Regions from separate parts of the Dactylosporangium sp. NPDC049140 genome, predicted to be linked through region 3. Evidence: riboswitches for the same ligand, from Rfam matches in the RefSeq annotation. Region 3 holds a riboswitch; each other region holds the start of a gene.
The links. A riboswitch is a leader RNA that binds a small molecule or an ion and turns the genes downstream of it on or off. The one in region 3 is predicted to bind cobalamin.
Positions count from the first base shown of each region.

Region 1: another riboswitch for cobalamin. It lies ahead of cobN (cobaltochelatase subunit CobN); the one in region 3 lies ahead of AB0B76_RS34480 (ribonucleoside-diphosphate reductase subunit alpha).
Region 2: another riboswitch for cobalamin. It lies ahead of bluB (5,6-dimethylbenzimidazole synthase); the one in region 3 lies ahead of AB0B76_RS34480 (ribonucleoside-diphosphate reductase subunit alpha).

Region 1 is NZ_JBEZDS010000012.1:178,245-185,868, forward strand. It holds gene AB0B76_RS21775 (ABC transporter ATP-binding protein) at 1-354, shown strand, start outside; gene AB0B76_RS21780 (Lrp/AsnC family transcriptional regulator) at 311-826, opposite strand; gene AB0B76_RS21785 (hypothetical protein) at 918-2,063, shown strand; gene AB0B76_RS21790 (precorrin-2 C(20)-methyltransferase) at 1,978-3,489, opposite strand; gene AB0B76_RS21795 (precorrin-8X methylmutase) at 3,500-4,120, opposite strand; gene AB0B76_RS21800 (precorrin-3B synthase) at 4,426-5,487, opposite strand; cobalamin riboswitch at 5,524-5,655, shown strand; gene cobN (cobaltochelatase subunit CobN) at 5,691-7,624, shown strand, end outside.
Region 2 is NZ_JBEZDS010000006.1:260,814-268,437, reverse strand. It holds gene AB0B76_RS13390 (cation:proton antiporter) at 1-467, opposite strand, end outside; gene AB0B76_RS13385 (hypothetical protein) at 495-866, opposite strand; gene AB0B76_RS13380 (hypothetical protein) at 882-1,025, opposite strand; partial or broken gene AB0B76_RS13375 (ABC transporter ATP-binding protein) at 978-1,196, shown strand; gene AB0B76_RS13370 (zinc-binding dehydrogenase) at 1,193-2,206, shown strand; gene AB0B76_RS13365 (ElyC/SanA/YdcF family protein) at 2,217-2,945, opposite strand; gene AB0B76_RS13360 (hypothetical protein) at 3,062-3,997, shown strand; gene bluB (5,6-dimethylbenzimidazole synthase) at 4,001-4,621, opposite strand; cobalamin riboswitch at 4,658-4,862, opposite strand; gene AB0B76_RS13350 (alpha/beta hydrolase) at 4,898-5,782, shown strand; gene AB0B76_RS13345 (TrmH family RNA methyltransferase) at 5,792-6,313, opposite strand; gene AB0B76_RS13340 (transglutaminase family protein) at 6,465-7,055, shown strand; gene AB0B76_RS13335 (hypothetical protein) at 7,052-7,624, opposite strand, start outside.
Region 3 is NZ_JBEZDS010000027.1:29,425-37,048, forward strand. It holds gene AB0B76_RS34455 (helix-turn-helix domain-containing protein) at 1-323, opposite strand, end outside; gene AB0B76_RS34460 (dienelactone hydrolase family protein) at 381-1,121, shown strand; gene AB0B76_RS34465 (AI-2E family transporter) at 1,150-2,244, shown strand; gene AB0B76_RS34470 (helix-turn-helix domain-containing protein) at 2,231-2,950, opposite strand; gene AB0B76_RS34475 (DPP IV N-terminal domain-containing protein) at 3,128-5,386, shown strand; cobalamin riboswitch at 5,442-5,650, shown strand; gene AB0B76_RS34480 (ribonucleoside-diphosphate reductase subunit alpha) at 5,789-7,624, shown strand, end outside.

The DNA.
Region 1 (7,624 bases), on a different contig from region 3:
GCGATGGTCCTGGCCCAGGAGACGCCGCTGCTGTTGCTGGACGAGCCGACCACGTACCTCGACATCGCCCACCAGATCGACATCCTCGAGCTGTGCGCGCGGCTGCACCGCGAGCACGGCCGCACCCTGGTCTCCGTGCTGCACGACCTGAACCTCGCCGCCCGCTACGCCACCCACCTCGTGGCCATGCGCGACGGCCGCATCCGGGCCGAGGGCCCGCCGGCCGAGGTGGTCACGGAGGCGCTGATCGAGGAGGTCTTCGCGCTGCCCTGCCGCGTGATCCCCGACCCGGAGACCGGCACCGCGCTCGTCATTCCCCGTCGCCGCGCGGGCTCCACCCGGCCGACGGGGTGACCGGGCGCGGGGTGTCGAGCGGACCGACCGGGCGGCCCTCGTACTGCGTCGAGAGCACCACGTGCGTGCGGAGCTCGCCGTGCGTGCCGATCCGCTCGACCACGCCCTCGAAGTGGGTCAGGTCCCGGGCCCGCAGCTCCAGCAGGGTGCAGTACTCCCCGGAGAGGCGGTGGATCGCGGCCACCTCCGGGTAGTCCGCCTCGGCCGTCGTGCGCAGCAGGCACGCGCCCGGGCGGCAGCGCAGCTGGACGAACGCCCGGACCTCCTGCCCGACCGCGGCCGGGTCCACCGTCGCGCGGTAGCCCGCGATGACGCCCGCCTCCCGCATCCGCCGCACGCGCTCGGCCACGGCGGGCGGCGACAGGTGCACCCGCCGGGACAGCTCGTTGAACGACAGCCGCGCGTCGGCCTGCAGTTCGGCGAGCAGGCGCCAGTCGACCGCGTCCGGTTCGAACGATCGTGAAGTGGCCATGCCGATCACGGTACGAGCGCAAGGTCTTTCGCGGGTACCGGCCGGCGCCGGCCATGGGCCAACGGTCCCGATCTGCCTACGGTTTAGTGGCATGACCTGGTTGTGGATGGCCGCCGCGATCGGCGGCTTCGCGCAGTCCCTCGCCGGCGCCGCCGGTGCCCTGCTCGCCGAGCGCGTCGGCGGCGGACCCGCGGCGGCCGGCCTGCCGCAGGCCGCGCTCGTCGCCGGGGCGGCCCTCGCCGCGCTCGCCCTGTCCGCGCTCACCCGGCGCGCCGGCCGGCCCCGGGCGCTCGCGGCCGGCGCCCTGACGGCGGCCGGTGGCTGCGCGGTCGTGATCGTCGCGGGGCACCTCGGCAGCCTGCCGCTCGTGCTCGCCGGCACGCTGCTGTCCGGGGCCGGGAACACGGCGGTGACCCTGACCCGGTACGCGGCGGCCGAGCTCGCGGGCACGATGACCGCCGTGCTCACCGCGACGGCCGCGGGCGCGGTCGCCGGGCCGCTGCTGCTCGGGTTCGCCGACCCGTACTTCGTGGCCGCGGCCGGCTTCGTCCTCGCCGCCGCCTGCTACCTGCCGGTGCGGGGGCGGGCGGCGGCGCCCGTGACCGCGACCGCGCGGCCGCCGGCGCCGGCCGGGCCGCCGAGCCGGGCCGGGCTCGCGATCCTCACCTGCGCGAACCTCGTCATGGTCGGGGTGATGACGTTCGCGCCGGTGCACCTGGCGCACGCGGGCGCGTCCCGCACCATGATCGGCCTGGTGGTCAGCGCCCACATCGCCGGCATGTTCGCCCCGTCGGTCGTGTCCACGCGCCTGGTGGCCGCGGGCGGGGCCGCCCGCACCGCGCTGCTCGGGGCCGGCGTGCTGGTCCTGGCCTGCGTGGGGGTCGGCGCCGGGGCGCTCGTCGCGGGGCTGTTCCTGCTCGGCGCGGGCTGGAACCTCTGCCTCGTCGCGGGCAGCACCCTGCTCGTCGACGGTGTGCCGGGGCCCGCGCGTCCCCGGCTCGAGGGCTGGGGCGAGGTCGGCATGGGGGCGGCCGCGATGACCGGTGGCGGGCTGTCCGGACCCCTCGCCGCGAGCGCCGGCTACCCGGCCCTGGCCTGGACCGGGGCCGCGCTGGCGGCCGCCTTCGCCGTCGTCGCGCTGATGAGCGGCGTCAGGCGGGGTAGCGGCGCGGGGTCCACACCACCGGAGGGCCGCCGTCCTCGCGGTCGCGGACTCGCGTCTGGGACGAGCCGATGATGAGCAGCGTGCGCATGTCCACCTCGGACGGGTCCAGCTCGGCCAGGCGCACCACCCGCACCGACTCCTCCGGACCCCCCACGTCGCGGCCGATCACCACCGGGGTGTCGGCCGCGCGGTGGGCCAGCAGGAGGGCCTTCGCCGCCTCGACCTGCCAGGTGCGGGACTTCGAGCCGGGGTTGTAGACGGCGATGACGAGGTCCGCGCGCGCCGCGGCCTCGAGGCGGGACGCGATGACGTCCCACGGCTTGAGGCGGTCCGACAGCGACAGCACGCAGAAGTCGTGGCCCAGCGGGGCGCCCGCGCGGCTCGCCACGGCCTGGGCCGCGGTCAGGCCCGGCAGGACGCGGACCGGCACGTCCTTCCAGCGCGGCTCGGCCGCGACCTCCAGCACCGCGGCGGCCATCGCGAACACGCCCGGGTCGCCGGAGGAGACGACCGCGACGCGGCGGCCCTCCTTGGCCAGGGCCAGCGCGAACTCGGCGCGCTCGGCCTCGACGCGGTTGTCGGAGGCGTGCCGGCGCTGGCGCGGGTTGCCGGGGACGCGGGCCAGGTAGGGGCCGTAGCCCACGAGGTCGTCGGCGGCGGCGAGCGCGGCCTGGGCCTCGGGCGTGAGCCAGTCGCGCCCGCCCGGGCCGAGGCCGACGACGACCACCTCGCCCAGGGGTGCCGGCGCGGGCCGCTCGGCCAGGGCCGCGGCGGTCTCGTCGTGCACGCGGGAGGGCAGCAGGGCGATGGAGAAGTACGGCACCGAGCCCGCGTCGACCTCGGCCAGCGGGGCGGCGCGCTCGCCGGCGGTGGTGGCGCGCTCGACGTACCAGGCGTCGTCGAGCCGGCCCGCCCGCTCGAGCGCGTCCCGCACCTTGCCGAACGTGCGGCCCAGCTTCAGCACCGCCGCCGAGTCGGTGGCGGCGAGGCGCTCGGCGAGCACCTCCTCGGGCAGGGTGCCGGGCAGCACGGTGAGCACCTCGTCGCGCTCGACGAGCGGGCGGCCGAGCACCGCCGCGGCGGCGGCCACGGACGTCACGCCCGGGACGACCTCGGTGGGGTAGCGCTGCCGCAGTCGCTTGTGCATGTGCATGTAGGAGCCGTAGAACAGCGGGTCGCCCTCGCAGAGCACGGCCACGTCCCGGCCCGCGTCGAGGTGTGCGGCCAGCCGCGCCGCCCACGCGTCGTAGTGCTCCTCGATGACGCCCCGGTAGTCGGGCGTGTCCTCGGTCGTCACCGGGTAGACGAGGGCCTCCTCGATCTGCTCCGGGCGCAGGTACGGCGCGGCGATCGCGCGGGCGATGCTGCGGCCGTGGCGGGCGCTGTGGTAGGCGACGACGGGCGCCGCGGCGATCAGCCGGGCCGCCTTCACCGTCATCAGCTCGGGGTCCCCGGGCCCGAGACCTACGCCGTACAGCCGTCCACTGTCCTCGCTCATGCTGCGCCACTCATTCCGATTCGCTCGCGATCGCGTTGACGGCGGCGGCCGTCATCGCGCTGCCGCCCCGGCGGCCGTGCACCACCAGGTGCTCGAGGCCGGACGCGGCCAGCGCCGCCTTCGACTCGGCGGCGCCGATGAACCCGACCGGGATGCCGATCACCGCGGCGGGTGTGCCGGCCCCCTCGGCGACCAGCTCCAGCAGCCGGAACAGGGCGGTGGGGGCGTTGCCGACGGCCACCACGGCGCCGTCGATGCGGCCCCGCCAAAGCTCGAGCGCGGCCGCGCTGCGCGTGTTGGCCAATTCTAGAGCCAGCGGCGGTACCGCCGGATCGCGCAGCGTGCACACGACCTCGTTGTCCCGGGGCAGCCGCGCGCGGGTCACCCCCGACGCGACCATCTCGGCGTCGCAGAGGATCGGCGCGCCCGACCGCAGGGCGGCGCGCGCGGCCGCGACGACGCCGGGGGAGTAGCCGACGTCGGCGGGCAGGTCGACCATGCCGCAGGCGTGGATCATGCGGACCGTGACCCGGGCCACGTCGTCCGGCAGCCCGGACAGGTCGGCCTCGGCCCGGATGGTGGCGAACGAGCGCCGGTAGATCTCGGCCCCGTCGCGGATGTACCCGCTCACGCCGTCACCTCCGCAGGCTCCGGCGCCGGCGCGACAAAGCTGTGCCCATGGTGAGCGGCCCCAACGCCCAGTCTGGCTCGATGTCGCTTCGCGGAGATCGACCCAGACCGGGCGCCGCTTCGCTCCGGACCGCTCACGCCGCCACCTCCGCAGGCTCCGGCGACGGCGCGACAACACTGAGCCCATGGTGAGCGGCCCCTCCGCTCCGCTCCGGACCGCTCACGCCGTCACCTCCGCAGGCTCCGGCGACGGCGCGACAACACTGAGCCCATGGTGAGCGGCCCCTCCGCTCCGCTCCGGACCGCTCACGTCACGCTCCGGCGGTAGCCCGCGCCCGTCGCCAGCATCTCCACGTGCCTTCCCTTCGGCGCGCCGCACCGGCGCTCGCATCCGACCCAGTGCGCCGGCTCGTGCGTGCCCGCGGCCACCGCGGCCCGGGCGTCCGCGCGGACGTCGGCGAGCGCCTTGGCGCAGCCCGGCCGGCCGGCGCACGCGGTCACCCCGGCCCACGGCGAGGCGGGGTCGGCGACGAGTCCGGACGCCACAGCGTCGGACATCGCCGGAGCCGGGACCACGACGGTCCGCCACGGCGTGACGATGATCTCTTCCGCCGCGGCCGCGAGCGTCGCCGACTGGGCCGCGGTGAGCAGCCCGAGCGGCACGACGAGCACCGCGGACGAGCCGTGGATCCCGGGCTCGGGCGCGTCCGAGCGCGCGAGCCGGACGGTCGCGAGTCCGGTGCCGAGCCGCGCGGCGACCCGGGCCGGGCCGTCGGCCAGCTCGGCGAGCCGCCACGCGTTGGCGCCCTGCGCGGCCCGCTCGGCCAGGAAGGCCTCCGCGGCGCGTACGAGCAGCTCGGGGCCGCCGTGAAGCTCAGTGGGTACACCCGCCAGAACCAACCGGGAACCGTGTCGGCCCACGTCGCCGAGCAGCGGCGTCACGTCGCCGCGGCCGTCATCGATCGTGGCCAGGAACCGGCCCGGCAGCGCCGCGAGGGCGGGCGAGGCGCACAGCAGCGCGTCGAGCTCGGCGACCAGCGGGCGGACCGCGGCGCCCAGCGGGCTGGCGACGATGTTGCGGACCCGCTCGTGGGTGGCCGAGGGCAGCAGGCCGGCGTCGGTCAGGCGGGCCGCCAGCTCGTGCTCGGCGCCCGGCCGCAGCGCCCTGACCTGCACGTTCCCGCGGGAGGTGAGCTCCAGGGCGGGGTCCCCGAGCTCGGCCGCGGCGGCGCCCAGGACCGCGAGCTGGGCCCCGGTGATCCGCCCGCCGGGCAGCCGGACGCGCGCCAGCCCGCCGTCGGCGGCCGCGTGGACCTGCACGGCGCCGGGGCACCGGTCGGGGGCGTCGCGTCCGCTGGGAGCCTGCACGGGGCGGATACTACCTGCGCTTGACGGCGCCCAGGCTCGTCCTGAAGAGTTGGCGGCGCTGTACAACGGCGATGTGGGAGGAACCCGGTGCGAGTCCGGGACGGTCCCGCCACTGTGACCGGAGACGATCCGGGAGCCAGGATACTTTCCGTCGCCGGACCCAACCCACCGTCTTGGGGCGCGGACCCCGAGGGAGGACCGGCGTGATCCTGCTGCTGTCGACGTCCGACACCGACCTGCTCAGCGCGCGGGCCAGCGGCGCCGGCTGGCGCCTGGCCAACCCGTCGCGGACCACCGTGGACGACCTGCCCGGGCTGGCCGCGGGCGCCGAGCTGATCGTGGTGCGGTTCCTGGGGGCGTACCGCGACTGGCAGGACGGCCTCGACACGCTGCTCGCCACCGGGCTCCCGGTGGTGATCCTCGGCGGCGAGCAGGCCCCCGACGCCGAGCTCATGAGCCACTCCACGGTGCCGGCCGGCCTCGCCGCGCAGGCCCACGCCTACCTGGCCTTCGGCGGCCCGGCCAACCTCGCCGAGCTGCACCGCTTCCTCTCCGACACGGTCCTGCTCACCGGCCACGGCTTCGCCGCCCCGGTCGAGACGCCCGTGTGGGGCGTGCTGGAGCGCACGGCCGCGCCGGTCGACGGGCCGACCGTGGCCGTCATCTACTACCGGGCCCACCACGTGGCCGGCAACACCGCGTTCGTCGAGGGCCTGTGCACCGCGCTGGAGGCCGAGGGCGCCCGCCCGCTGCCGGTCTTCGCCGCGTCGCTGCGCACCGCCCCGCCCGAGCTGCTCGACACCCTGCGCCGGGCCGACGCGCTCGTCGTGACCGTGCTCGCGGCCGGCGGCACCCGCCCGGCCGACGCGCAGGCCGGCGGCGAGGACGAGGCCTGGGACGTCGGCGCGCTCGCCGCGCTCGACGTGCCGATCCTGCAGGGGCTGTGCCTGACCAGCAGCCGCGAGACGTGGGACGGCAATGACGACGGGCTGTCGCCGCTGGACACCGCGACCCAGGTCGCCATCCCGGAGTTCGACGGGCGGCTCATCACGGTCCCGTTCTCGTTCAAGGAGGTCGACGAGGACGGCCTGACCGTCTACGTCGCCGACCCGGAGCGGGCGGGGCGCGTGGCCGGGATCGCCGCGGCCCACGCGCGGTTGCGGCGCCTGGCCAACGCGGACAAGCGGATCGTCGTGATGCTGAGCGCGTACCCGACGAAGCACTCCCGGATCGGCAACGCCGTCGGCCTCGACACGCCCGCCAGCGTGGTGCGGCTGCTGGCGGCGCTGCAGGAGCGCGGGTACGACCTCGGGGAGGGCTTCCCGTCCGACGGTGACGCGCTCATCCACGAGCTCATCGCGGCCGGTGGGCAGGACGTCAACTGGCTCACCGAGGAGCAGCTACAGGGCAACCCGGTCCGCATTCCGGCTTCGGCCTATGTCTCGTTCTTCAACGGCCTGGACGAGGGCCTCCGGGCCGGGATGGAGCGGCACTGGGGCCCGGCGCCCGGCGAGCTGTTCGTCGACCCGTCCGACGGCGCCATCGTGCTCGCGGCGCTGCGGCGGGGCAACGTGGTGGTGATGGTGCAGCCGCCGCGCGGCTTCGGCGAGAACCCGGTCGCCATCTACCACGACCCCGACCTGCCGCCCTCGCACCACTACCTGGCCGCGTACCGGTGGCTGGCCGACGAGTTCGGCGCCCACGCGGTCGTGCACGTCGGCAAGCACGGCAACCTCGAGTGGCTGCCGGGCAAGACGGTCGGGATGTCGGCCGGCTGCGGCGCGGACGCGGCCCTGGGCAACCTGCCGCTCATCTACCCGTTCCTCGTCAACGACCCGGGCGAGGGCACCCAGGCCAAGCGCCGCGCGCACGCCACGCTCGTGGACCACCTGGTGCCGCCGATGGCCCGCGCCGACTCGTACGGCGACATCGCCCGCCTGGAGCAGCTGCTCGACGAGCACGCCACGATCGCCGCGCTCGACCCGGCCAAGCTGCCGGCGATCCGGGCCCAGATCTGGACCCTGATCCAGGCGGCCAAGCTCGACCACGACCTGGGCCTGGACGACCGGCCGCACGACGCCGAGTTCGACGACTTCCTGCTGCACGTCGACGGCTGGCTGTGCGAGGTCAAGGACGT
Region 2 (7,624 bases), on a different contig from region 3:
ACGCACATGGCCACCCCGAGGAACAGCGCGAACACCCACCGGTCGGTCCGGCCGCTCAGCAGCGCGGCCGGCACCAGGAACCCGGCGCCGATGCCGAGGGCCAGGGGCAGCAGCAGCCCGGAGAGGCTGACCCGCACGCCGGTGAGGCCCCGGCGGCGGATCATCGCCGTGTCGAGCTGGGCGCCGGTGACCCCGACGAGCAGCAGCACGCCGATCTGGCCGACCGCGTCGACGAGGTGCAGCTGGCTGGCGTCGTCCGGGAAGAGCCACCGCAGCGCCCCGGGCGACCACGCGCCCAGCAGCGACGGGCCGAGGATCACGCCGGTCAGCAGCTCGCCCACGAGGGCGGGCAGCCGCAGCCGCACCGCGAGCCGGCCGAGCGCGAGCGCGACAAGCAGCAGCAGCGAGATCTGCAGCAGGAAGACGAGCAGGACGTGTGGAGCGAGGCTGGGTAGTGGATTACTCACCGTCATCCCCTTCGTGGTGATCGAGGTTCACCACTCCACGCTTCCAACAGCCATCGATCCCCGTCCACTCCCGTAAAGCCGTGACAGCGCGGACGTAGCGACGGATCGGCGTGAGCGCTCCGCCACCAGCCCCGCGTCCTGCGGCCCCACCGGCTCCTCCCGGTCGCGGACGCTGCGGCGGGCCGGCGGCTCGGCCACGTCGAGCAGGTCGAGCAGGCGGGCCAGGCCGACCCGGGACTCGAGCATCTCCCCCGCGACGAGCGTGAAGTCGTCCACCGAGCTGAACAGGTCGCGGCTGGCCAGCACGAACGTGACCACCACGCCGACGCTCACCCAGCCCGCGCCGGCCAGCAGCCCGCCCGCGACGAGCAGAGCGGCGCTGGTCAGGCGCTGGATCACCCACGTGACGTCGATCTACGTCGCGGCGCGCTGGGCGGCCCGGGCGGTGCGCAGGTAGCCGCCGGCCTCCTCGCGCATCCGCGCGAGCCAGGTCCCGGTGGCGCCGTCGATCTGCAGCTGCTGCACGACCTGAACCTCGCCGCCCGTTACGCCGGCCACGTGGTCGCGATGCGCGACGGCCGGATCGTGGCCCAGGGCGAACCGGCCGCCGTGTTCACGCCCGAGCTGCTGTCGTCGGTCTTCGGGCTCGAGGCGCTCGTGGTGCTCGTGGTGCCGGACCCGGCGACGGGTACGCCGCTGGTCGTCCCGCTGCCTAGAGTGGCGGTGTGAATCTCACCGCGCGCTTGCACGCCGCCGGCGACGTCCGGCTGGCCGAGGAGCCCACGCCCGAGCCCGGCCCGGGCGAGAGCCTCGTCGAGGTGACCGCGGTCGGGCTGTGCGGGTCGGACCTGCACTGGTACGCCGAGGGTGGCATCGGCGACGCCCGCATCGCGCACCCGATCGTCGGCGGCCACGAGATGGCCGGGGTGGTCCGCGGCGGCGCGCTGGACGGCGTGCGGGTCGCGATCGACCCGGCGATCCCGTGCCACCGCTGCGACCTGTGCCGGGCCGGGCACCCCAACCTCTGCCGCGACATCGTCTTCGCCGGGCACGGTCTGCGCGACGGCGGTTTGCAGCGGTGGCTCGTGTGGCCCACCGACCGCCTGTACCCGCTGCCCGAGGCCCTCACCGACGCCGACGGCGCCATGCTGGAACCACTGGGCGTGGCCGTGCACGCGGTCGACCTGGGCCACGTGCCCCTCGGCGCCGACGTCGCGGTCCTGGGCTGCGGCCCGATCGGCCTGCTGCTGATCCAGGTGGCCCGGGCCGCCGGGGCCGCCCGGGTGCTCGCGACCGACCCGCTCCCGCACCGCCGCGCGGCCGCCCGGGCCTACGGCGCCGACACCGTGCTCGACGCCACCGCGTCCGCCGACGAACTGGCCGCCTTCACCGGCGGCCGCGGCGCCGACGTGGCCTTCGAGATCGCCGGCACCGACGCCGCCATCGAGGCCGCCGTCACCGTCGTGCGCCCCGGCGGCCGGGTCGTGCTGGGCGGCATCCCGAGCACCGACACGTCGTCGTTCCCGGCCGCGGCCGCCCGGCGCAAGGGCCTGACGTTCGCGATGGTGCGGCGGATGAAGGAGGTGTACCCGCGGGCGCTCGCCCTGGTCGCCGCGGGCCGCGCGGACGTGCGCAACCTCGTGAGCCACCGCTACCCGCTGACCTCGGTCGCCGAGGCGTTCGTGGTCGCCAACGCCCGCCGGGGCCTGAAGGTCGTCGTCGAGCCGAGCGACCGCTAGGGCCGCCGCGTCACGGCGTGTGGGCGGCGACCGCGTCGCGCAGGGACGGGTCCGGCGGCGACTGGACCGCGGGCGGGCGGCCGCGCACCGCGTCCGAGGCGGCCTTCCACGCGGCGGCGACGTCGCGGGCCTGGTTCTTCCAGATCGTGATCGTCCGGCAGCCGTCGCACCCGGACGGCACGCCCCAGGCGTCGATGCCGACGCGGCGGCAGAGCGTCACCGCACGGTACAGATGGATGTCCTGGCTCACCAGGAGCGCCCGGGTCACGCCGTAGACGTCGCGGGCGCGGCGGCAGGTGTCGTACGTGTCCAGGCCGTAGGGGTCGACGACGACGCGGGACGGCTCGACGCCGTGCCGGGCGAGGTAGTCGCCCATCACCCGGACCTCGTTGCCCGAGCCGCCGTGCGCGTCGCCGGAGATGAGCAGGGCCTTGACCTTGCCCGCAACGATTAGGGCGGCGGCCTTGTCGAGCCGGTTGCGCAGGAACGTCATCGGGTCCTGGCCGCCGGGCGCGACCTGGGCGCCGAAGACGATTGCCACGTCGGCCGCCGGGGCCTGCTCGACCCCGACGAGGCGCCCGGCGGACGCCGCGCGGATCCAGACCGTCGGGGCCAGGCCCACCACGACGAGCACGACGGCGAGGACCGCGAGGCGCCGCAGCCACCGGCGGCGGCGCGGGCGCACCGGTTTCGGCTCGTCCGGCTCGGTCACCGGCTCCGGCGTGGTCACGTTCGGCATGCGGGCAGCATGGCAGGGCCCGGCCGCGCGTGCCGTCCCGCCGGCCCTGTCGGGTTTCGGCGCCGGCGCCGACTTGCCCGGTATTGGGCGGGTCACGGGCGGCTACGGTGCCGCGCATGATGCGAGCCCTGACCCTCACCCTGGTCGCGGTCGCCGTCGTGGCGGCGCTGCCGGCCGTCCCCGCCGCCGCGGCCTTCCCCGGAGCCAACGGCCGCCTGGCGTTCCAGCGCTTCGACGCCGCCGCCGGCGCGCTCGGCGACGTGTACACGGTCACCTCCTCCGGCAAGGGCCTGACCGACCTCACCGCCTCCCCGGCGGTCGAGGACCGGGACCCGGCCTGGTCCGCCGACGGCGCGCACATCGCGTTCCGGCGCTACGGGGCCGGCGCGGACCAGCTGTGGGTGATGGACGCCGACGGCGGCGGGCTGGCCGTCGTGCGGTTCAGCGGTACGGCGTCCGCCCCGGCCTGGTCGCCGGACGGCACCCGGCTGGTCTACGAGTGCTGGTCGGGCGGCGACACCGACATCTGCGTCATCGACGTCGACGGCGCCGACCTGACGGACCTGACCGGCACCGCCGGCGTCGCCGAGCACACGCCGGTGTGGTCGCCGGACGGCACGAGGATCGCCTACGCCGTCGACCTGGCCGCCGGCGGCAGCAGCCTGGTTGCGCTCGACCCGGTGACGCTGTCGGCGACGGCGGTCACCGCGCCCGCCGCCGGGGTGTACGACTCCCGCCCGGACTGGTCGCCGGACGGCACCCAGCTCGCGTTCGGGCGGTTCGTCGTGGGCAGCGGCTACGGCGGCGGGATCTACCGCACCGCGGCGTCGGGGGCCGGGCGGGCGAAGCTGGTGACCAGGCCCCGGGCGGGCAGCGACTCCCACCACACGATGCCGGCCTGGTCCCCCGACGGGACCCGGATCGCGTACTGCGACCTGGACGACGACGAGGCCTGGGGGCACATCTTCACGATCCGCCCCGACGGCACCGGCAACGCCCAGGTCACCTCCGGCGCGACGACGGACGAGGTCCCCGACTGGCGCCCGGTCTGAGCCCTACCAGCGGTCCTCGTGCCGGACCTGGTCCAGCGGGGAGCGCCGGCGCCAACCGTGGCGCTCCAGGTCGGGCACGTCGTGGCTCCGGCTCACCGGGCCCAGGCAGAGCCACGCCACGGGCCGTACGCCGGCCGGAATGCCGAGCAGGCCGCGCAGGAACTCCTCGCGGTAGAAGGAGACCCAGCCCAGGCCGAGGCCCTCGGCGGTGGCCGCGAGCCAGAGGTTCTGGATCGCCAGGCACACCGAGTACAGCCCGGCGTCGGCGATCGCGTGGCGGCCCAGCACCGCGGGGCCGCCGCGCCCCGCATCGTAGGTGACCACGACCGAGAGCGTGGACTCCAGCACCCCGTCGATCTTGATGCGGGCGAACCGCGCGGCCGCCTCGGCGTCGAGGGTCGCGGCGAACACGTCGCGCTCGCGGGACACGTGCGCGTGGAACTCCTCGCGCAGCGCGCGGTCGCGGACGACGATGAAGTCCCACGGCTGCGTCAGCCCGACGCTTGGCGCGGCGTGGGCGGCGGTCAGGATCCGGTCCAGCGCCTCGCCGGGCACCGGCGCGCCGGTGAACTCGGCGCGCACGTCGCGGCGGCGGTTGATGATGTCGTACAGGTCATGCGTCAAGGCAGGCTCCCGCTGCGCTCACACCCCGGGACAGGCCGGGGCCGTCGGTCGCGAGGCCGGTCTTCGGACTCCCGGATCGTCGCCCCTCCGCCCGCCTTCCCAGCCCTTCCGGGCCAGTGGCTACGCGTGCACGTGTGGGCGGCGGCTCCCCGGTCACCGCGGCGGGCCCGTGCCGGATTCTCACCGGCTTCCCGATTCTCCCCGCCGTCGCCGGCGGGGCACCTCGCTTCAGTTGATGCCGGCCCGCACGCTACCAGGAGGCAATAGGCTCGGCGCATGACGCAGACGCAGACGCACACGCTCGCCGTACCCGGCGCCGACCTGGTCTACGACGTCACCGGCCCGCTGCCGCCGGCGGACGGACGGCCGCCGCTGTTCATGATCGGCCAGCCGATGACCGCGGACGGGTTCGGCGCGCTCGCCGCGCACTTCCCGGACCGCACCGTCGTCACGTACGACCCGCGCGGCCTGGGCCGCAGCGCCCGCACCGACGGCGGGACCGACAACACGCCGCAGCAGCAGGCCGCCGACCTGCACCGGCTCGCCGCGCACCTCGGCGCCGGCCCGGTCGACGTGTTCGCCAGCAGCGGCGGCGCGGTGACCGCGCTGGAGTGGGTGAGCGCCCACCCGGACGACGTCGCCACGCTCGTCGCGCACGAGCCGCCGATCAACCCGATCCTGCCCGACGCGGCCGGCGCGGACCGGGCGCGGGCCGCGTTCAACGACGCGTACGAGACCGGCGGCAGCGGCCCGGGCATGGCCGCGTTCATCGCCATGACCTCGTGGCGGGGCGAGTTCACGGAGGAGTACTTCGCGCAGCCGGCCCCGGACCCGGCGATGTTCGGCATGTCCACCGCCGACGACGGCACCCGCGACGACCCGCTGCTGTCGCGGGACTCGTGGGCGGTCACCGACTACCGCCCCGATGTCGCGGCCCTGAACGCGTCCCCGGCCCGCATCGTGATCGGCGTGGGCGAGGAGTCGGCGCAGACGTACACCGCGCGCACCGCCGAGGCGATGGCCGCCCTCCTGGGCGGGCCGGCCACCGTGTTCCCGAGCCACCACGGCGGCTTCCTCGGCGGCGAGTTCGGCTACGCCGGCAAGCCGGAGGAGTTCGCCGCGAAGCTACGCGAGGTCCTCGCGGCCCCTCCGGCGGGCTGAGCGGCCGCGTCAGAGCAGCCCGGCGAGTTTGTACAACACGAGGGATCCGGCCACGGCGACGTTCAGGCTCACGCCGCTGCCCACCATCGGAATCTCCACCGCCCCGTCGAGCAGGTCGAGGGCCTCGGGCGGGATGCCCGTCGACTCGTGGCCGAGCACCATCACGGTGCGCCGGCGCGCGGCGGGCAGGTCGGCGAGGCGCACGGCCTCCTCGGCGAGCTCGACGCCCACGATGCGACTCCCGCCCGCACGCTCGGCGGCGAGCCACCGCAGCGGATCGCCGATGCGGTGGACGCACGCGGGGCGGCGCAGCGTGTTGCCGCGGGCGAGGGCCTCGTCGATCCAGGGGTACCGCGGGACGACGAGACAGGCCCCGACGGCGTCGCAGGTGCGCAGGAGGGTGCCGAGGTTGACGCCGTGCATGGGCCACAGCGGGGCGGCGAGGAGGTGTCCCCAGCAGCGGTGGGCGCGGGGACGGCGGGAGGAGCGCAGCTCGGACGGGGTCCGGACGCGAATGGCGGTGCTCACCATTGGGGCGTGCTTCGCGGCGCACGCGGGCCATCGACGGCAACAGGGCCGCTGCCCAGGGTAGGTCATTGCAGCGCCGCGCGCACCTCCGCGCGGGCGGTCCGGGTCGACGGCGGACGGCTCCCCATCATGCCCGGGCGGTATCGTCTCCACCGTGGCGTTGGGTGATCGGGGCGCGGAGTTCCTCGCCGCCGACGAGGTGGTGCAGGCCGACCATCCCGCCGTGCGGGCGGCCGCGGCTCGGCTGCGCGCCGGGCGGGCCGGCGACGTGGAGTTCGCTCGGGCGGCGTACGAGTTCGTGCGCGACGAGGTGCGGCACTCGTTCGACGCCGGGGACCCGCGGGTCACGGTGAGCGCCGCCGACGTGCTCGAGCACCGGGTCGGGCTGTGTTACGCCAAGTCGCATCTGCTCGCCGCGCTGCTGCGGGCCGAGGGGGTGCCGGCCGGGCTGTGCTACCAGCGCCTCGCCGCGGGCGGGGAGACGTTCGTGCTGCACGGGCTGGTCGCGGTACACCTCAATGGGCAGTGGCATCGGCAGGATCCGCGCGGGAACAAGGCCGGCGTCGACGCCCGGTTCTCCCTCGACGGGCCGCGGCTCGCGTTCGCGATCGACGCGGCGGCCGGGGAGTGCGACTACGCGACCGTGTTCGCGGCGGCCGACCCCGCGGTGCTGGCCGTGCTGCGCGCCACGACCGACGTGCTCACGCTGCGCACCGCGGGTCTGCCCGGCGAACTGAGCACCTAGCGGTCCAGGCCGCGCATGCGCGGGCGGGCCTCGCGCAGCCGGCGCCTCAGCACGACACCGACCAGGACGATCACGCCGATCGGGACCCAGGCCAGCGCATAGACCGGCCAGTAGTACCCGAGGTCCAGCATGGACCGGTCGGGGCCGACGTCGCTGCTGCTCACGCCGAAGAAGGCCAGCAGCAGCGTCAACGGGATCGCCAGCAGCGACACCGAGGCCAGCAGGCCGGTCAGCACCCGGTCGCGGCGCTCCTCGCGTTCGCGGCTCGCCTCGGCCAGGACCGAGCTGCGCGCCTGGATGACCGCGCGCAGGCGTTCGACGATCTGTGAGGTGTTGGCGACGGCGGCCTCGATGCCGACCACCTCGTGGTAGGAGGTCCGGAACGAGTCCATGCGCGAGTCGGGCATGAGCACGCTGTCGAGGTACGCCTCGACGCCGAAGCTCAGGTCCAGCTGGATCTCGCCGAGGTCGGCGGCGAGCCGCGCGTGCTGCTCGCGGGCCTCCTCGATCGTCGTCATGGGCGCGCTCAGGTCGTGTTCGAGGGCGTGGAAGGCCAGCGAGCGGGCGCC
Region 3 (7,624 bases):
CCGTGCACGGCCCGCAGGTCGCGCCGCACGGCGGCCGGGTCGGTGCCGGCCAGCCGGGCCAGCTCGTCGTCCAGGCGGGTCAGCGGCGAGTGCGGGCGCGGGCTGAGGAAGTCGGGCGTCCAGCCGCGCTCGTTGGTGAGCGCGAGCAGGACGGCGTCGTCGAGCTGGTCGCGTACCGACGCCAGATCCCGCAGCCAGGGCAGGTGCAGCGGGAAGAGGCCGGGGTGCCGCCAGGCGCGCAGGGACAGGACGAGCTCGTTCAGCGGCGACACCGCGAACCGGACGTCGCCCAGGTCCGGGCCGCCCAGCTCGTACCTGATCATGAAGCACAACGCTACATCGTTTTGGCCCGCGAGCGGGAGGCTGCGATAACTGCGGGCATGTGTTACGACGAGAGCGACCTCGTGCCCGTGCCGCCCGGCGAGGAGCATCCGGTCCGCGGGGCCGAGCTCGAGCTGACCGCCGCCGACGGCAGCCGGGTGGCCGCGTTCCTGGCGCGGCCCGAGCGACCGGCCGGGCCCGCGATCGTCCTGCTGCCCGACGCCGGCGGCCTCGACCCGTTCTACCGCGAGCTGGCGGGGAGGTTCGCCGGGCTCGGGCACCCCACGCTCGCGATCGACTACTACGGCCGCACGACCGCGTCACCCGCGCGCGACGGCGGCTTCGATTACCTGCCGCACCAGCAGCGGCTCCTCCGCGACGCGATGCTGCTCGACGTGGCCGCCGCGGTGCAGCGTCTCGGCGGCCGGCCCTACGTGCTCGGCTTCTGCCTCGGCGGGGCCACCGCGCTGCTGGCCGGTACCACCGGCATCGACGTCGCCGGCGTCGTCGCGTTCTACCCGTGGACCGGTGACCTGGGCCGCGAGCCGGCGCTGCCCGACGCGTTCGTCGCCGGCGTGCGGGTCCCCGTGCTCGGGCTCTTCGGCGGCGCCGACGAAGTCGTTCCGGCCGCCGTCCACCGGGCGTTCGACGAACATTTGACTGCGGCGGGTGTACCGCATGAGCTCGTCGTCTATCCCGGCGCGCCGCACGGGTTCTTCGAGCGGCACTACCTCGATCGGGAGGTGCGGCCGGACACGGTGGACGACGTCTGGCGCCGGCTGGCGGCGTTCCTCGTTTGACGCGGTCGCGGCGGGGCACGGGGACCGCATGCCCGCTTCGGACAACCGCTCGGTGGCCCGCATCACGGCGATCGTCATCGCGATGGTGCTCGCGACGGGGCTGGCGTTGCTGCTGCTGTACCAGATGCGCCAGGTGCTGGTGTGGATCGTCGTCGCCGCGCTGTTCGCCACCGCCCTGCACCCGCTCGCCGACTGGGTCGAGCGGCACGTGACGTGGTGCCGGCGCTGGCTGTCCACGCTCGTGGTGTTCCTCGCCGTCTTCGTGCTGCTGGGCGGGCTCGTCGCGCTGTTCGTCACGCCGCTGGTGCACGAGGGGGCCCGGTTCGCCGACGAGGCACCGCAGCTGATCGCGGACGCCCGGGCCGGGCGCGGGCCGGTGGGCGACGTGCTGCGGCGGTTCCACGTGCTGCAGTGGATGCAGCAGCACCGGGAACAGATCCAGCAGTACGTGCGCAGCTTGGGCGGCGGCACCCTGGCCTTCGCCCGCTCGGCGGCCAGCACGGTCGCCGGCATCGTGACGATCTTCGTGCTGTCGTACCTGATGGTGCTCGAGGCGCCGAAGGTCCTCGCCACGTTCCTGGCGCTGTTCGCGCCCGAACGCGCCGAGCGCGTCCGCCGGGTCGGGCGGGACTGCGCGAAGACCATCACCGGGTACATCAGCGGCAACCTCCTCATCAGTGTGATCTGCGGCCTGCTGACGTACGTCGTGCTGCTCCTCACCGGCGTGCCGTTCGCGGGGCTGATCGCCGTGTTCGTCGCGGTGGCCGACCTGGTCCCGCTGGTGGGGGCGACGCTGGGCGCGGTGGTCGCGGCCGTGGCCGGGTTCGTGCACTCCACGACCGCGGGCATCATCGTGATCGTCTTCTTCGTCGTGTACCAGCAGCTGGAGAACCACCTGCTGCAGCCGGTGATCCTCTCGCGAACGGTCAAGCTCAACCCGCTCACGGTGCTGATCGCCATCCTCGCCGGCGTCGACCTGGCCGGCATCCTGGGCGCGCTGCTGGCCATCCCCGTCGCCGGGATGATCCAGATCATCGTGCGCGACGTCTGGGACACCCACCGCGGCGGCCTCAAGCCCGCGGCGACGGTCGGCGAGGACCGTACCCCGGCTAGTCCTTCCTGAGGATCTCCCGGCCCTGCTCGGCGGCGCGGCTGATGCTCTCGCCGACGAAGTCGACGAAGTCGGCGATGTTCGCCAGCCGGGCCGCGGCCGGGCTGTCGGGGCCGAGGACCTCCACGCCCTGCCGGGCGGTCTCGGCGAGGCGGGCGTTGGCGCGGACGGTGGCCATCATCGACTGGTACCAGACGTCGTCGTCGACGATGTACCGCTCGCGGCGCCGCTCGTCGCGGTCGCGGCGCACGAGGCCCTGGCGCTCCAGGAAGGCGACCGCCTTGGAGACCGACGCCGGGCTGACCTGGAGGCGCGCGACGAGCCCGGCCGCGGTGAGGCTGCCCGCATCGGTGGTGTAGAGGCAGGTCAGGACCCGGGCCATCATCCGGGGCAGCCCCGACTGCATCAGGAACGTCGTGAACCGCTCCTCGTAGTCGCGCACGGCCCCGGCGTCGCGGCCGCGGGGCGGTTCCGGCCGCGGACCGCGCGGCGCCGTCGGCCGGCGCCGGTGGGCGCGCTGCTCGGTGGCCCGGTGGGCCGGCTCGGCGCGGTAGGCGGTGGGGCCGCCGTTGCGCATCACCTCGCGGGTGATCGTCGACGTGGGCCGGGCGAGGCGCCGGGCGATCTCCGCGTAGGCGAGCCCCTCGGCCACGCCCAGCGCGATCTGCTGCCGGTCCTGCTGGCTGAGCCGCACCGCGGTCTCCCTCCGCCTCGTCACCGTGGGCGAGCTTAGCGTTCACCGCCCAGTCAACGCAACGGCCGTTGCGTTGATTACTCAGCCGTCGCAATGAAATTGCGGCCGTGACCTGCGATTATGTGGAGCTGTCGTTGCCCAATCAATGAACGCAACGTAGCGTTTCCGCTGTCAGAAACCACGAGGACGGGGACGGCGGACATGAGCACCGAGCAGCACTACCGGACGGCCGAACAACTCCTGCGCCGCCCGGCGTACCCCGGCGAGCTCGTCGCCGGTGACAAGATCAGGCCGCAGTGGGTCGACGGCGGGTTCTGGTACACCGCGAACGGCCACTTCCTGCGCGTCGACCCGGCCGCGGGCATCCGCGAGCCCTTCTTCGACCACGACCGGCTCGCCGCCGCCCTGGCCGCGGCGGCCGGTCAGCCGGTCGACCCGGAGGCGCTGCCGTTCGCGGCGATCGTGCCCGCCGGCGACGCCGTGGAGTTCTTCGCGCTCGGCGAGTACTGGCGCTGCGACCTGGACGGCTACGCCTGCGAGCGGGCCACGTTCACGCCGCCGGGCAGCCCCCTCGAGGTGCCGTCGCCCGACGGGACGGTCGCGGTGTCGCGGCGCGGGCACGACCTGTGGGCCCGCTCCCGCGCCGACGGCCGCGAGTGGGCGCTGACCACCGACGGCGAGGCCCACTACGGGTACGGCAGCGGCCCCGAAAGCACCGGCAACGCCACGCTGCTGCGCAAGATCGGCCTGCCGCACCTGCCGCCGGCGACCGCCTGGTCGCCGGACTCGAGCCGGGTGCTGGCCCACCGCACCGACGAGCGCCACGTGCGCGAGACCCACCTCGTCGAGGCCCGGCCGGCCGACGGCGGCCCGCCGCGCACGCACCCGCAGCGGTACGCCTACCCCGGCGACGAGCATCTCCCGCTCGCCGAGCTCGTGGTGCTGGACGTCGCGACCGGCACGGTGGTCCGCGCGCAGACCGAGCCCCTGCTCATGCCGCAGCTGTCACCCATCATGATCAAGTGGGCCTGGTGGGCCGCGGACGGCTCGGCCGTGTACTTCCTCGGCCAGCCCCGCGACCGCCACACCCTCGCGCTGCACCGCCTGGACCCGGCCACCGGCGCCGTCACCACCGTGCTCAGCGAGGCCGGCGCGACCCGGGTGGAGCCCAACCAGTGGGCCTACGAGCCGCCGATCGTGCGCGTGCTGGCCGACGAGGTGCTGTGGTACTCCCAGCGTGACGGCTCCGGCCACCTGTACCGCTACGACCGGCACACCGGCGCGCCGCTGGGCCGGGTCACCTCCGGGCCCTGGTCGGTGCGGCAGATCCTGCACGTCGACGAGGCGGAGCGCACGGTGTACTTCACCGCCGCCGGCCTCGTCGAGGCCGACCCGTACCGGCGCACCGTGTGCCGGGCCGGCCTGGACGGCACCGGCTTCGCCCGGCTCACCGACGACGAGCTCGACCACGTCGTGACGCTGCCCGGGCACCGGGGGTACTTCGTCGACAGCGCGTCCACGGTGGACACCGCGCCGGTGACCACCGTCCGCGACTGGACCGGGCGCGTGCTGGTCGAGCTCGAGCGGGCCGACATCACCCGGCTCGAGGCCACCGGCTGGACCCCGCCCGAGCGCTTCCGCGTCAAGGCGGCCGACGGCGTGACGGACGTCTACGGGGTGCTGTACCGCCCGCACGGCTTCGACCCCGCGCGCCGCTACCCGGTCGTGGACAGCCTCTACCCGGGCCCGCAGGTCGGCCGGGTCGAGCCCGGCTTCGACCCCGGCGGCATGGGCCTGGACGCCGAGCCCCTCGCCGCGCTCGGGTTCGTGGTCGTCGCGCTCGACGGGCGCGGCACCCCGGGGCGCGGCAAGGCCTTCCACGACGCCTCCTACGGCCGCCTCGGCGACGCCGGGGGCCTGGCCGACCACGTCGCCGCGCTGCGGCAACTCGCCGCAGACCGGCCGTGGATGGACCTCGACCGGGTCGGCGCGTTCGGGCACTCCGGCGGCGGGTTCGCCGCGGCGCGGGCGATGCTGGACTTCCCCGAGGTGTACCGGGCCGGCGTCGCGCTGGCCGGCTCGCACGACGCCCGCTGCTTCAACGCCGGCTTCGTGGAGTCCTACGACGGCGCGGACGACCCGGACGCCTGGGCCCGGACGTCCAATGTGGACCTTGCCGCCCGGCTGGCCGGCCCGCTGCTGCTCGTCCACGGCGAGCTCGACGACCAGGTCCATCCGGACCACACGCTGCGCCTGGCCGACCGGCTCATCGCCGCGGACAAGGACTTCGAGCTGCTCATCGTGCCCGGGGCCGAGCACACGTTCCTGGACTGCCTCGCGTACGTGCGCAAGCGCTGCTGGGACTTCCTGGTGCGCGAGCTGATGGGCACCCCGCCGCCCGCCTACCGCCCCGCCGCCATCCCGGTCGGCCCGGAGATGCTCGCCGAGATGTTCGCCTGAGCCGCGACACGCCGACACGACATCTGGTGTTTCCAATTCTCGGGCGGCCCTATATATAGTGATGACCACAGCTGGTTCGGCCGCCCGCCCAGGGCGGCCGAGGCAAGAGGGAACCCGGTGCGAGTCCGGGACTGCCCCGCAGCGGTCAGTGGGAACGATCGCCGTCATGTGCACTGGGCCCGATCAGGCCTGGGAAGCGACGGTCAGTAGGCATGCGCTCGGCGCCCACGAGTCCGAAGACCTGCCAGCGCGCCGCGCACCGCCCGGTGCGCGGCGGTCGAAGGCCGCGCGGGACGGCCGACGCCACGAGCCGGACCCTGGCCGCATGCCGCCGCAGGGGTCCCGGCGGCGTCTCCGCGCGCTCCTTCGGCCCTCCGACCTGAGGCGAGAAAGGGCACGCGGATGCAGGTACGCAAGCGCAACGGCGACACCGAGGCCGTTGACGTGAACAAGATCGTGCGCGCGGTCGAGCGGTGGGCCGGTGACCTGGACGAGGTCGACCCGCTGCGCGTCGCGACCCGCACGATCAGCGGGCTGTACGACGGGGCGAGCACCGCCGAGCTGGACAAGCTGTCGATCCAGACGGCGGCGGAGCTCATCGGGGAGGAGCCGCAGTACTCGCGGCTGGCCGCGCGGCTGCTGGCCGCGTACGTGGACAAGGAGGTGCGCGGCCAGGGCGTCGCGAGCTTCAGCCAGTCGATCCGCTACGGCCACCAGCTCGGCCTGATCGGCGACGACACCGCCGCGTTCGTCGCAGCGAGCGCGCGCAAGCTCGACGACGCCGTCGACCTCGACGGGGACCTGCGGTTCGAGTACTTCGGCCTGCGTACGGTCGCCGACCGCTACCTGCTGCGCCACCCCGAGGCCCGCCTGGTCGTGGAGACGCCGCAGTACTGGCTGCTGCGCGTGGCCTGCGGCCTGTCGCAGACCCCGGGCGAGGCGATCGGGTTCTACCGCCTCATGTCCTCCCTGGCCTACCTCCCGAGCTCCCCGACGCTGTTCAACTCCGGCACCCGGCACACGCAGATGTCGTCGTGCTTCCTCGTCGACTCGCCCCGGGACGAGCTCGACTCCATCTACGAGCGCTACCACCAGGTCGCGCGGCTGTCGAAGTTCTCCGGCGGCATCGGGATCTCGTGGTCGCGCGTGCGCGGGCGGGGCGCACTCATCCGCGGCACCAACGGGATATCCAACGGCATCGTGCCCTTTCTCAAGACGCTTGACGCGGGTGTCGCCGCGGTGAACCAGGGCGGGCGGCGCAAGGGCGCGGCGTGCGTGTATCTGGAGCCGTGGCATCCGGACGTCGAGGAGTTCCTGGAGCTGCGGGACAACACCGGCGAGGACGCCCGCCGCACCCACAACCTCAACCTCGCCAACTGGGTGCCGGACGAGTTCATGCGCCGCGTCGAGGCCGACGGCGACTGGTCGCTGATCGACCCCACCGACGCCCCCGAGCTGCCGGACCTCTACGGCGAGGCGTTCGACGCGGCCTACCGCGCGGCCGAGAAGAAGGCGGTGCGCACCGTCAAGGCCCGCGATCTCTACGGCCGCATGATGCGCACCCTCGCCCAGACCGGCAACGGCTGGATGACGTTCAAGGACCGCGCCAACGCCCTGTCGAACCAGACCGGCGGCCCGCGCAACACCATCCACCTGTCGAACCTGTGCACCGAGATCCTCGAGGTCAGCAGCGACGACGAGACCGCCGTGTGCAACCTCGGCTCGATCAACCTCGGCGCGCACGTGACGGCCGCGGGCGTCGACTGGGAGCGGCTGCGGGAGACGGTCCGCACCGCCGTGGTCTTCCTCGATCGCGTCATCGACATCAACTACTACCCTTCGCGGCAGGCGGGGGCGTCCAACCCGCGGTGGCGGCCGGTCGGCCTCGGCCTGATGGGCCTGCAGGACGCCTTCTTCGCGCTGAAACTACCGTTCGACTCGGAGGCCGCGCGGGCGTTGTCCACAGCGGTGCAGCAGGAAATTCTGCTCACCGCACTGGAGACGTCGGCGGATCTGGCCGCGCGGTTCGGCCCGCACCCGGCGTACGCCGAGACCAGAGCGGCCGCGGGCGTGCTGCACCCGGACCTGTGGGGCGTTACCACGGATGACGAGCGCTGGGCCGCGCTGCGCACACAGATCGCGGAAAACGGCCTGCGTAACTCGCTGCTCGTGGCGATCGCGCCCACCGCGACCATCGCCTCGATCGCCGGCTGCTACGAATGCATCGAGCCCCAGGTG